One region of the Thermopolyspora sp. NPDC052614 genome, then DNA from elsewhere that is predicted to be linked to it. Evidence: predicted binding sites of a transcription regulator. Region 1 holds the regulator's gene; the other holds the start of a gene.
The links. Region 1 encodes LexA, which represses DNA repair genes until DNA is damaged. Its sites were predicted from a motif close to TCGAACANNTGTTCGA; they were not measured.
Positions count from the first base shown of each region.

Region 2: AB0K60_RS07505 (alpha-ketoglutarate-dependent dioxygenase AlkB) is a predicted target of LexA. The motif match lies at 3,309-3,324, and genes of this name have one in related genera.

Region 1 is NZ_JBFATZ010000001.1:179,850-185,555, forward strand. It holds gene leuS (leucine--tRNA ligase) at 1-1,823, shown strand, start outside; gene lexA (transcriptional repressor LexA) at 2,203-2,910, opposite strand; gene AB0K60_RS00735 (hypothetical protein) at 3,600-3,785, shown strand; gene nrdR (transcriptional regulator NrdR) at 4,149-4,610, shown strand; gene AB0K60_RS00745 (vitamin B12-dependent ribonucleotide reductase) at 4,880-5,706, shown strand, end outside.
Region 2 is NZ_JBFATZ010000003.1:189,169-194,874, forward strand. It holds gene AB0K60_RS07490 (sensor histidine kinase) at 1-485, shown strand, start outside; gene AB0K60_RS07495 (sulfite exporter TauE/SafE family protein) at 700-1,443, shown strand; gene ligD (non-homologous end-joining DNA ligase) at 2,059-3,027, shown strand; gene AB0K60_RS07505 (alpha-ketoglutarate-dependent dioxygenase AlkB) at 3,347-3,976, shown strand; gene AB0K60_RS07510 (PIG-L family deacetylase) at 4,169-5,014, opposite strand; gene AB0K60_RS07515 (VOC family protein) at 5,131-5,505, opposite strand; gene AB0K60_RS07520 (helix-turn-helix domain-containing protein) at 5,502-5,706, opposite strand, start outside.

The sequences.
Region 1 (5,706 bases):
GCGGCTGGCCCGAGCGCGTGCTGACCATGCAGCGCAACTGGATCGGCCGGTCCACCGGCGCGGACGTCAAGTTCCGCATCGAGGGCCGCGACGAGCCCGTCACCGTCTACACCACGCGGCCGGACACGCTGTTCGGCGCCACGTTCTTCGTGGTCGCCGCCGACGCGCCGCTGGCCGAGGAGATCGTCGCGCCCGACCGCCGGGAGGCCCTGGAGGCGTACCGGGCCGAGGTGGCCAAGCTGTCCGACATCGAGCGGCTGTCCACCGAGAAGGAGAAGACCGGCGTCTTCCTGGGCACGTACGCGATCAACCCGGTGAACGGCGAGCGCCTGCCGGTGTGGGCCGCCGACTACGTGCTGGCCGACTACGGCCACGGCGCGATCATGGCGGTGCCCGCGCACGACCAGCGCGACCTGGACTTCGCGCTGAAGTTCGGCCTGCCGGTGAAGGTCGTGGTGCACACCGGCCTGGCCGACCCGGGCGAGACCGGCGTCGCCACGCCGGGCGAGGGCACGCTGGTCAACTCCGGGCCGCTGGACGGGCTGAGCAAGGCCGAGGCGATCGCGAAGATCATCGAGATCCTGGAGGCCGACGGCACCGGCACCGCCGCGGTCAACTACCGGCTGCGCGACTGGCTGCTGTCCCGCCAGCGGTTCTGGGGCACGCCGATCCCGATCATCCACTGCCCCGACTGCGGCGAGGTCCCCGTACCGGACGACCAGCTGCCGGTCACCCTGCCCGACCTGCGCGGCGAGGCCCTGGCGCCCAAGGGCGTCTCCCCGCTGGCCTCGGCCACCGAGTGGGTCAACGTCGACTGCCCCAAGTGCGGCGGCCCCGCCAAGCGGGACACCGACACGATGGACACCTTCGTCGACTCCTCCTGGTACTTCCTGCGGTACTGCTCGCCCCAGCTGGAGGACGCGCCGTTCGACCAGGAGCCGGTGCGCAGGTGGGGCCCGATCGACCAGTACGTGGGCGGCGTGGAGCACGCCGTGCTGCACCTGCTGTACGCGCGGTTCTTCACCAAGGTCCTGTACGACATGGGCATGGTCGACTTCACCGAGCCGTTCACCCGGCTGCTCAACCAGGGCCAGGTGATCAACGGCGGCAAGGCCATGTCGAAGTCGCTGGGCAACGGCGTCGATCTGGGCCAGCAGATCGAGGAGTTCGGCGTCGACGCGATCCGGCTGACCATGGTCTTCGCCGGGCCGCCGGAGGACGACATCGACTGGGCCGACGTCTCGCCGGGCGCGTCGCAGAAGTTCCTGTCCCGCGCCTTCCGCGTGATGGTCGAGGCCGGGGCCGCCACCGCCCCCGGCATCTCCTTCGCGGGCGGCCACGAGGAACTGCGCCGGGTCACCCACCGCACGATCGACGAGGTCACCCGGCTGATCGAGGCGCAGCGGTTCAACGTCGCCGTGGCCCGCATGATGGAGCTGACCTCGGCCATCCGCAAGGCGATCGACTCCGGCCCCGGCGCGGCCGACCCCGCCGTCCGCGAGGCCGCCGAGACGCTGGCCATCATGCTCTCCCTGGTCGCGCCGTACGCGGCCGAGGAGGGCTGGGAGCGGCTGGGCCACGGCCCGACGATCGCCCGCGCCCCCTGGCCCGAGGCCGACCCCGCCCTGCTGGTCGTCGAGTCGGTCACCTGCGTCGTCCAGGTCGCCGGCAAGGTCAGGGACCGCCTGGAGGTCTCCCCGGACATCTCCGACGCCGACCTGGAGGCCCTGGCGCTCGCCTCGGAGAAGGTCCAGGGCTACCTGTCCGGCGCCCCCCGCAAGGTGATCGTCCGCGCGCCGAAGCTGGTCAACATCGTCCCCTGACGGCGTCCGTCGGGTGAACGTCCCCCGGCGGGGTCTCTGTCGGCCCCGCCGGGCGCTGCTGGACCCGCCGAGCGCTGCTGGGCCGGTGCCGGAGCGTCAAGCTCTCCCGGCGCTTCGCGGCCCGGCGATCTGATCGCTTACCCCGCACCCGTCACTCTCGGCTCGTCGGGGGCGGTCGCCGCTCATCCGGCGGCAGGCAGGCCGGTGCCCACCTCACGTGGCCGACACGACGCCCGGCCGTGCGCCGCCGCCCCCGTGCGCGGCGTCCGCAGGCCCCTCGAAGCACGTCCATGCGCCGATGGCGGGATGATCGGCAGATGCCGCGGCTCCCAGGCCGCCCGGAGGCGGCCTGGGGTGGCCCGAGGAGCGCGCGAAGAGGTCAGAGGCGGCGGAGGACGGCCACCACGCGACCCAGAACCGTGGCCTCGTCGCCGGGGATCGGATCGTAGGAGGAGTTCTGCGGGACGAGCCAGACGTGGCCGTCCTTGCGCTTGAAGGTCTTGACCGTCGCCTCGCCGTCGATCATGGCCGCGACGATGTCGCCGTTGTCGGCGACGGGCTGCTGGCGCACCACCACCCAGTCGCCGTCGGCGATCGCGGCCTCGATCATCGAGTCTCCGGCCACTTGGAGGAGGAACAGCGTGCCCTCGCCGACGAGCTGCTTGGGCAGCGCGAAGACGTCCTCGACCCGCTCCTCGGCGAGGATCGGCCCACCGGCGGCGATGCGGCCCACCAGCGGCACGTAGGCGGCCGTGGGGCGGTTGATGCCGGGCTCCTCCGTGCCCGCGTCGGGGTCCACCCACAGCACCGGCTCACCGGGCAGCCGCACCTCCAGCGCGCGCGGGCGGTGCGGGTCGCGGCGCAGGTAGCCCTTGCGCTGCAGCGCGGTGAGCTGGTGCGACACGCTCGAGGTGCTGGTGAGCTGGACGGCCTCGCCGATCTCGCGCATCGAGGGCGGATAGCCGCGCCGCTGCACCGAGTCGCGGATCACCTCGAGAATCTTGCGCTGCCGGGGGGTGAGCCCCAGGGAGTCGCGTCGGCGTACCGCCAAGTCGACGGGTGTGCCCGCCTCGTTGTTTTCGGTCATGAATCCTCCTCGCGGCGTGACCCGTCGAACCCGGTCACGTGCCGACCTTCCGATCCGTATTCTTTGTGTCGCACACAGCGACCGTACCTCTATTCAAGATCATCATCAAACAATTGTTCGAGAGTCCTCGAAAATGACGGTGCCGTGGTGTACAACATCGTACGGGAGTTCGATCGATATGGTGTTCGATTTCGATCTTACTTCTGAATCCGATTCTCGCGGTTAGGGAGGCGGCAATGCGGCCCGACGCGTCAACATCCCGGATCAGACCCCCTGGCGAGCCCGCTCGCGCGAGCGCCACATCGTCTCCCGGCCGAGCGCCCGCCGAACACCTTGCCCCGGTCATCCCGATTACGTGCGCAATGCGATCGGCCAAAGCGGGAAAGATCCGGAAAAGCTCCGGCCCGCGCACCGAATCCGTGCCGTCACGCGATTCGGAGCTTGCGGCGAGGACCACCCCGCCTCCGCCGCGCCGCGCCTCCGGCCACAGGCCTCCGCCCCCGGCGCCCGACTCGCGGGTCGCCGCGAAGAAGCGCCGGGGCCCCGATACGGCGCCTGCCGGGGCGGCCGGGGGCGGTGCGGGGTCGCGGCCGGTCGGGAGGGCGCGGCGGGGCGCTACGGCGGCCTACGGGCGCGAGACCGTGGCCCGACGGCAGCCGGCCCGACGGCGGCCGGAGCGACGGCGGCCGATGAGGCGGCCGCCGGTGGGGCGGCGGCCGGTCCGGCTGACCAGACGGGGCCGGGTCCTGGTGGCGGTGGCGGTCCTGGTGGCCGTTGCGGGGGCGCTGCTGCTGGGCACGCGGGTCGGCATGAGCATCGCGTCCGCGGACCGCCTCGCCGCCCCTGCCGCCTTGGCCGCCTTGGCCGGCCATTGACCGAACCTCGCCGTTCGCTCGCCGTTTGACGCGTGACGGGGAAGTTCCCGTCTGTTCCGGATGTCCCCTCTGGCGCATCGTTTGCCGTGGTCACACAGCCGCACCCGCGTCCCGGCCGCCCGTTGCGACACGCCGACGGCGCAGCCGTCTTGTGGCCGGTGAGCAGTGCTTTCGCGGCCGGGTGCCGCTCTCGACTTGCGCTCACGGTTGGGCACTTCTAGGGTGGGGACCACAAGATGTAGTAGTTACACCGCTGTACTTCACCATAGCTTGTGTTTCCATTACCGCACTGTGGTACGCCGCAGGGCGTGCGCGAGCGTTCCGTGAAGTCCGGGGGTCCTGGGGAAAGGGGGAAACGGCGCGATGCACTGCCCATTCTGCCGACACCCGGACACCAGGGTCATCGACAGCCGTTCCACCGAGGACGGCGCGGCGATCCGCCGCAGGCGCACCTGCCCCGAGTGCGGGCGCAGGTTCACCACACAGGAGACCGTGCTGCTCATGGTGAGCAAGCGCAGCGGGGTGACCGAGCCCTTCTCCCGCGACAAGGTCATCGCCGGCGTACGGCGGGCCTGCCAGGGAAGGCCGGTCAGTGAGGACTCGCTGGCCAAGCTCGGCCAGCGGGTGGAGGAGGCCATCCGGGCGACCGGCGTCGCCGAGATCCCCTCCAACGAGGTGGGGCTCGCCATCCTCGGCCCGTTGCGCGACCTGGACGAGGTGGCCTACCTCAGGTTCGCGTCGGTCTACCGCGGCTTCGAGACACTTGCCGACTTCGAGGCCGAGATCAAGCAACTACGCGCTGTCCGCGACGAACAGCGGGCGTGAATCCGGCGGATCAACAAGCGATCGACAAGGCGAGGAACAGGCGCGCCGGGGCAGTGCCTCACAGGGCCTCACAGGGGCACCAGGGGTCTCAGGGGGCCTTCAGGGGTCGGGCGAACGGCTCCTTGCCCCATGAGAGTCATGGAGCCGCGGCGCGCGGACGACGTGTGTCCAACACCGGGCCCGGCGGCGGGCCCGGACAATCCGGCACCGGGCTCGGCGGGGGCCCGGCGGTTCGACCAAGGGCTCCGCGGAGCCCGGAAGGGGGAGTCATGACCGACACCGCAAGCGAGGCCACCGGCGGGGCGGCCCCGCGCGGAGGCAAGCGGGGGCGCAGGACCGGCCTGAAGATGAAGCGGATCTTCACCACTCCCGGCGTGCACCCCTATGACGAGATCGACTGGGAGCGTCGTGACGTCGTCATGACCAACTGGCGCGACGGCTCGGTCAATTTCGAGCAGCGCGGCGTGGAGTTCCCCACCTTCTGGTCGGTGAACGCCGCCAACATCGTCACCACCAAGTACTTCCGCGGCGCCGTCGGCACCCCCCAGCGCGAGTGGAGCCTCAAGCAGCTCGTGGACCGCGTGGTCGGGGTCTACGTGCGCACCGGCCGCGAGCACGGCTACTTCGCCTCCGACGAGGACGCCGAGATCTTCGAGCACGAGCTGAAGTACGCCCTGGTCCACCAGCTCTTCGCGTTCAACTCGCCGGTCTGGTTCAACGTCGGCACCGCCTCCCCGCAGCAGGTCTCCGCCTGTTTCATCCTGTCCGTGGACGACACGATGGAGTCGATCCTCGACTGGTACAAGGAGGAGGGGGTCATCTTCAAGGGCGGCTCCGGCTCCGGGGTGAACCTCTCCCGCATCCGCTCCAGCAAGGAGCTGCTGTCCAGCGGCGGTACGGCGAGCGGCCCGGTGTCCTTCATGCGCGGCGCCGACGCCTCGGCCGGCACGATCAAGTCGGGCGGCGCCACCCGGCGGGCCGCGAAGATGGTCGTGCTCGACGTGGACCACCCCGACATCGAGGAGTTCATCGAGACCAAGGCCCGCGAAGAGGACAAGATCCGCGCCCTCCGCGACGCCGGATTCGACATGGACCT
Region 2 (5,706 bases), on a different contig from region 1:
TCGAGGAGACCGGGCGCGGAGCCGTGGAGGAGCTGCGCCGCATGCTGGGCCTGCTGCGCGGCCCCGAGGTGGACGGCCTCACCCCGCAGCCCGGCCTCGCCCGGCTCGACGACCTCGTGGAGCAGGTACGCGGCGCCGGCCTCACCGTCAAGGTGGACATCGAGGGCGACCCGGCCCCGCTGCCCGCCGGACTCGACCTGTCGGCGTACCGCATCATCCAGGAGGCGCTCACCAACACGCTCAAACACGCCGGCAGCACCGACGCCACCATCAAGATCTCATATCGCCCCACCGAGCTCCGCCTGACCATCACCGACGCCGGCCCGCGCGGCCCGGCCCCACTGGGCCTGCCCGCCCGCCCCGGCGGCCACGGCCTGATCGGCATGCGCGAACGCGCCGCCCTCTTCAAGGGCACCCTCACCACCGGCCCCCGCCCCGGCGGCGGCTACACGGTCCAGGCCGCCCTCCCCCTGACCCCCCGCTAACCACGCCGCACCGAATCCCACAGCACACCACCCACACACGCCGCACCTCGCCTTAACCCCGCTCCCACGAGCCCAATGACCACCCGCACGGCCATAGCCCACCCCGCACTCCCACACCGCACACCCCCGGCCACACATCACCCGACCCACCCACATCCGTTCCTATGAGCCCACCCGCTGGTTGATCGTTTAAACCGCGTGGTTGAGTGGACCGGTGATCGACTTCCTGGGCCTGATCGGGGTCGGCCTGGTGGCGGGTGTGGTGAGCACGGTCGTGAGCCTGGCCTCGGTCGTGTCGTACCCGGCGTTGCTGGCGTTTGGCCTGTCCCCGTTGTCGGCGAATGTCACCAATACGGTGGCCCTGATGTTCACCGGGATCGGCGCCGCCGCCGGATCGCGGGCGGAGCTCGCCGACGAGTGGCCGCGCCTGCTGCGGCTGGGCCTGCTCGGCGTGCTTGGCGGCGCCACCGGCGCGGCGCTGCTGCTGGTGACGCCGTCGGCGACGTTCGAGCTGATCGCGCCGCTACTGATCGCAGGGGCCTCGCTTCTGCTGCTGCGCCCGCCCCGCCTGGGCCGAGGCGACCGGCAACGCGGGGACCACGGCATCCTGTTCCGTGCCGCCCTGTTCGCGGTCGCGATCTACATCGGCTACTTCGGCGCGGCGGGCGGCGTGCTGATGATGGCAATCCTCACCGCCGTACTCGATCGCACGCCCGCCACGATCAACGCGATCAAGAACGTTCTGGCCATGCTGGCGAACACCGTGGCCGCCATCGGTTTCGCCCTGTTCGGCCCGGTCCAGTGGTCCGCCGTCCTCCCACTCGCCGCAGGCTTCCTGGTCGGCGGCTGGATCGGCCCGGCGATCGCCCGCCGCCTTCCCGGGCAGTCCCTGCGCGTCCTCGCGGCCCTGTGCGGCCTTCTCGTGGCGGTGAAGCTCGGCTACGACACCTACGTCTGACCCACCCGCCGACCATCCCGCTTCAGGCGCGGCGGAGAGAGGGGTGGGACCGGCGGCGATGGCGGTCGCCAGGATCCAGCCGACGGCGATCAGGCCCCAGGCGCCCTCGCAGTCGAACCCCTTCTCGGCCCGCAGGCCCCCGCCGATCTCCAGGTGATCAGCGGCGATCACCGTTCCGCCCAGGTGGGACAGCGCCGCGCCGTCCATGATGAGGCCGACGCCAACGCGCCCTCAGGGAAGGCGGAGGCCGCCGGTGATCCGGCAGCGAGAGCGGCTCAGGTGGCCCTCCACCAGGATCGGGCGAGGCAGTGCGGACGTCAGCAACCCCTCCCCGGCACCGCCGCTTCACCCCACCACCCGCCGAAACCACATCAAGGCCGCCTCCTACCGCGCCCGCCGTGCCCCGGAGACTCCACCCGCACCCCCGGTCTCGGTCTTGTGTGTTTGTCGGAGGCGTGTGGTCGCATGGGAAGGGTGAGAGCGGAATCATCCGAGATCATCGAGTCATTCCGCGACCGGAGGGCAGGCTGAGGACATGGATGACACTGGATCGCGGGGACCGACCGGCTCGGCAGATGGCGGGCACATGATCGCGGCGCTCACAGGCGGTGCCCGTTGAGCAGGAAGGACGACTCCGGCGGCGAGACGCGGGACGGGGTGGCGCTGACCAATCTCGACCAGCCGCTGTTCGAAGGGGCGGACGCCGCCAAACGTGACCTCATCGACTATCTGGACGCCGTCGCCGAGCGGATCATCCCTCATCTGGCGGGGAGACCGTTGTCGGTGATGCGCATCCTGCGCGGCCAGGACGCGTTCATGCAGAAGAACCTGCCCAAATACACCCCGGTGTGGGTGCCGAGGGTCGCGATGTGGGCCGAGAGCTCCGGGCGCGAGGTCACCTATGCGCTGTGCGACGACCGGCGCACCTTGCTGTGGTTTGGCAACCAGCGCGCGGTGGAGTATCACCCGGCGCTGTTCCGGGCCGAGCGCTGGGACCACCCCACTCATCTGGTGCTCGACCTCGACCCACCGTCCCCGGACGCGTTCGACCTGGCGGTACGCGCCGCCCACCTGGTACGGCAAACTCTCGCCGAAGCCGGTATGACCGGCGTCGTCAAAACCAGCGGGGCGAAGGGGCTGCACGTGTTCGTCCCGGTCGAGCCGGACGCGACGCACGAGGAGGTGGCCGCGGCCACCCGCGCCCTGGCCGCCCGCGCCGAGCGCCTCGACCCCGAACTGGCGACCACCGCCTACATCCGCGAAGACCGCGGCGGCCGGGTCCTGCTCGACTCCTCCCGCGCCGGCGGAGCGACCGTGGTGGCGGCCTACAGCCCCCGCCTCCGTCCCGGCCTGCCGGTCTCGTTCCCCGTGGCCTGGGAGGACCTCGGCCGCGTCCACCCCTCCGACTTCACCGTCCGCACCGTGCCCACGTTGCTCGCCGACCACGACCCCTGGGCCGAGCACATGCCCGTGCCCTGCCGCGTGCCCGCCGACCTCATCGAGGAAGGGCGCACCATCCCCACCGCACGAGTCCAGGCGATGCACGAGGGCAAGCGCCGCGCCCGCGCCCGCCGAGAAGGCTGACCGTCGTCCCCCTCTCTCCGCCGCCTCTCCCCGCCACCTCTCCCCGCCACCTCTCCCCGCATCGCAGGCGCACCGGCGGGATCGCCGTCCACGCCACGCAGGTCCAAGCCACGCGAAAACAAGCCCATAAGGAGGCCCGCCGCGAAGGCCGACCATCGTCCACCCCTCCCCGCACGGGAGGTGAGCAGGCGGAAGCGCCGTCCGTGGGCGTGCCGTGCTTGGGCGATCGGCGAGGCCATCGCCTATCTGGGGAAGCCAGGCGGCCATCAATCGAGGCTTGATCGAATATGTGTTTGAAATCGGGACGTACACTGTCGCTATGACAGGCGTATTCCAAGGGTCATTGCTGGACTGGTGTGAGGAGACCGGGCCGGGGCCCCTCGAAGGCACGGTCCACCGCGCCGAGCTGGCCCACGGGGCCTGGGTCGACGTGCGACCCGGATGGCTCGGCGGGGCCGACGAGCTGTTCGGGCGACTGATGCGAAACGTGCCGTGGCGTGCCGAACGACGGTGGATGTACGACCGGGTGGTCGACGTGCCTCGTCTGGTCAAGTTCTACGGCGAGGACGAGGCGCTGCCGGATCCCCTGCTGGAGGAGGCCATCGACGCGTTGAACGCGTACTACTCCCGTGAGCTGGGCGAGCCGTTCCGCACGGCCGGGCTGTGCCTGTACCGCGACGGCCGCGACAGCGTCGCCTGGCACGGCGACACGATCGGCCGCGGCAGCACCGAGGACACGATGGTGGCGATCCTCTCGCTCGGCGCTCCGCGCGCGCTGCTGCTGCGCCCGCGCGGCGGCGGGCACGCCCGGCGGCACGAACTCGGCCACGGCGACCTGCTGGTCATGGGCGGGACCTGCCAGCGCACCTGGGAGCACGCCGTCCCCAAGTGCGCCAAGGTCCTCGGCCCCCGGATCAGCGTGCAGTTCCGTCCAAGCGGGGTGCGCTGACCCGCGCGAGAGGGCGGACCTGAGCCGGACCTGGACCGACCGATGACGTCCTAACGCGGCGAATCCATTGCTCGGCGGACATAACCTCGGATTGCGGTGATCATGCGTGCGCAGGGAACCCGGCGAACAGGTCGTCCTCGCGATCCAGGGGCGTCCACGCGACTACGGTGACGAAACCCCGGGCTGCGATGATCACACACCTGTCGAGAACCCGGAGAACAGGTCGTCCTCCCGATCCGGGGCGTTGACGCGATTGAGGCGGCGGATGAACGCCTCGCCGCCGAAGATCTCGTGCTGGGCCTCGACGGGCAGGCGGAGGAAGAAGATGCTGTCGGCCTGGCTGACGTGCGCCTCCAGCGCTTTGCGCTTCTGCTCGACGTAAGGGGACACGTCCACGAACGTGGTGATCTCCTCATCGGGCGTGCCGAAGTCCGGCGGCAACTCGAAGTCGAAATCAGGCTGGGTGGCGCGCAGGCGTTCGAAGAGCTCCCTGGATCGCCGCCGTGGCACGGTCGTGTAGTAGAGCTTGGCCGGGATTCCGCTGGTCTCGGTCGCGTACACGGCGATGCGGTGGGCCTGGATGTGGTCGGGGTGGCCGTATCCGCCGTTCTCGTCGTAGGTCACCACCACGTCCGGGCGGTAGCGCTCCATGAGCGCGATCAGCGGCTCCGCCGCGCGTTCGACCGGGATGTTGCAGAACGCCTCGGGGTGCTCGTTCGCGGCCCAGCCGGGCATGCCGGAGTCCCGGTACCCCAGCAGTTCGACGTGCTCGATGCCGAGGTGGGCGGCCGACCGCTGGAGCTCGGCCAGGCGGCTCGCCTTGACCTCCGCCTCGTCGTGCCCGTCCTCGTCGGGCTTCGCGCCGCCCTCGCCGTCCCCCTGCTCTCCGTTGGTGCAGGTGACCAGAACGGTGCGGATGCCCCGTTCGGCGGCCTGCGCGAACACGCCGCCCGTGCTGAGCACCTCGTCGTCGGGATGGGCGTGCACGGCCATCAGCGTCAGCCGCTCGCCCACCGGCTCCTCGGCGTGCTCGGCCATGTACTTCCTCCCTGTGGACGACCGCGTGGACGAAGCCACTCTACGGCCGATCGCCGACAGTCGAGCACGGCGCCGATCGGAGCCGGGTGGGTGAACGCGTGCGGAGCGCCGCGCCGTCAGCGGGGGGACATGACCTCGTAGAGGTTGCCGGTGCGGTCGGTGAAGAACAGCCCGCGCGGGCACAGCGGGTGGTCGGTGCGGCCGTTGTCCGGGCTCCAGGGGCGGTTTCCGTACGGGACGCCGAGATCGTGCAGGCGGGCCAGGACGCCGTCGAAGGCGTCGGGGTCCACGTCGAAGGCGAGGTGCACGCCCACCGGGCAATCGACGGTCATGAACTCCAGCGTGAGCTCGTCGTTGACCTTGACCGGGATGAAGTGGCCCTTCGCGCCGGAGGGGGGCAGGCACTCCAGGCCCAGGACGACGGCGAGGAAGCTCGCCGCCTCCTGATGGTCGAGGGCGGGGACGATCGTGTGGTTGAGGGCGATGGTCACCCTTCCTCCTTTGGCTCGTGGGGATTTTGGCGCTCGTGAGGCTCGTGTCCGGGAGCGAGGGCACCGTGCAGGAACACCTCGACCAGCTCGGCCGGGCTGATCTCAAGCAGGGCGCTCGACGAGGGCGTCCGATCCCCCTCCGCCTGGTCGGCGCGATCCGCCTGGCCCGCCTGGTCCACTGGGTCCACCTGGTCCACTGGG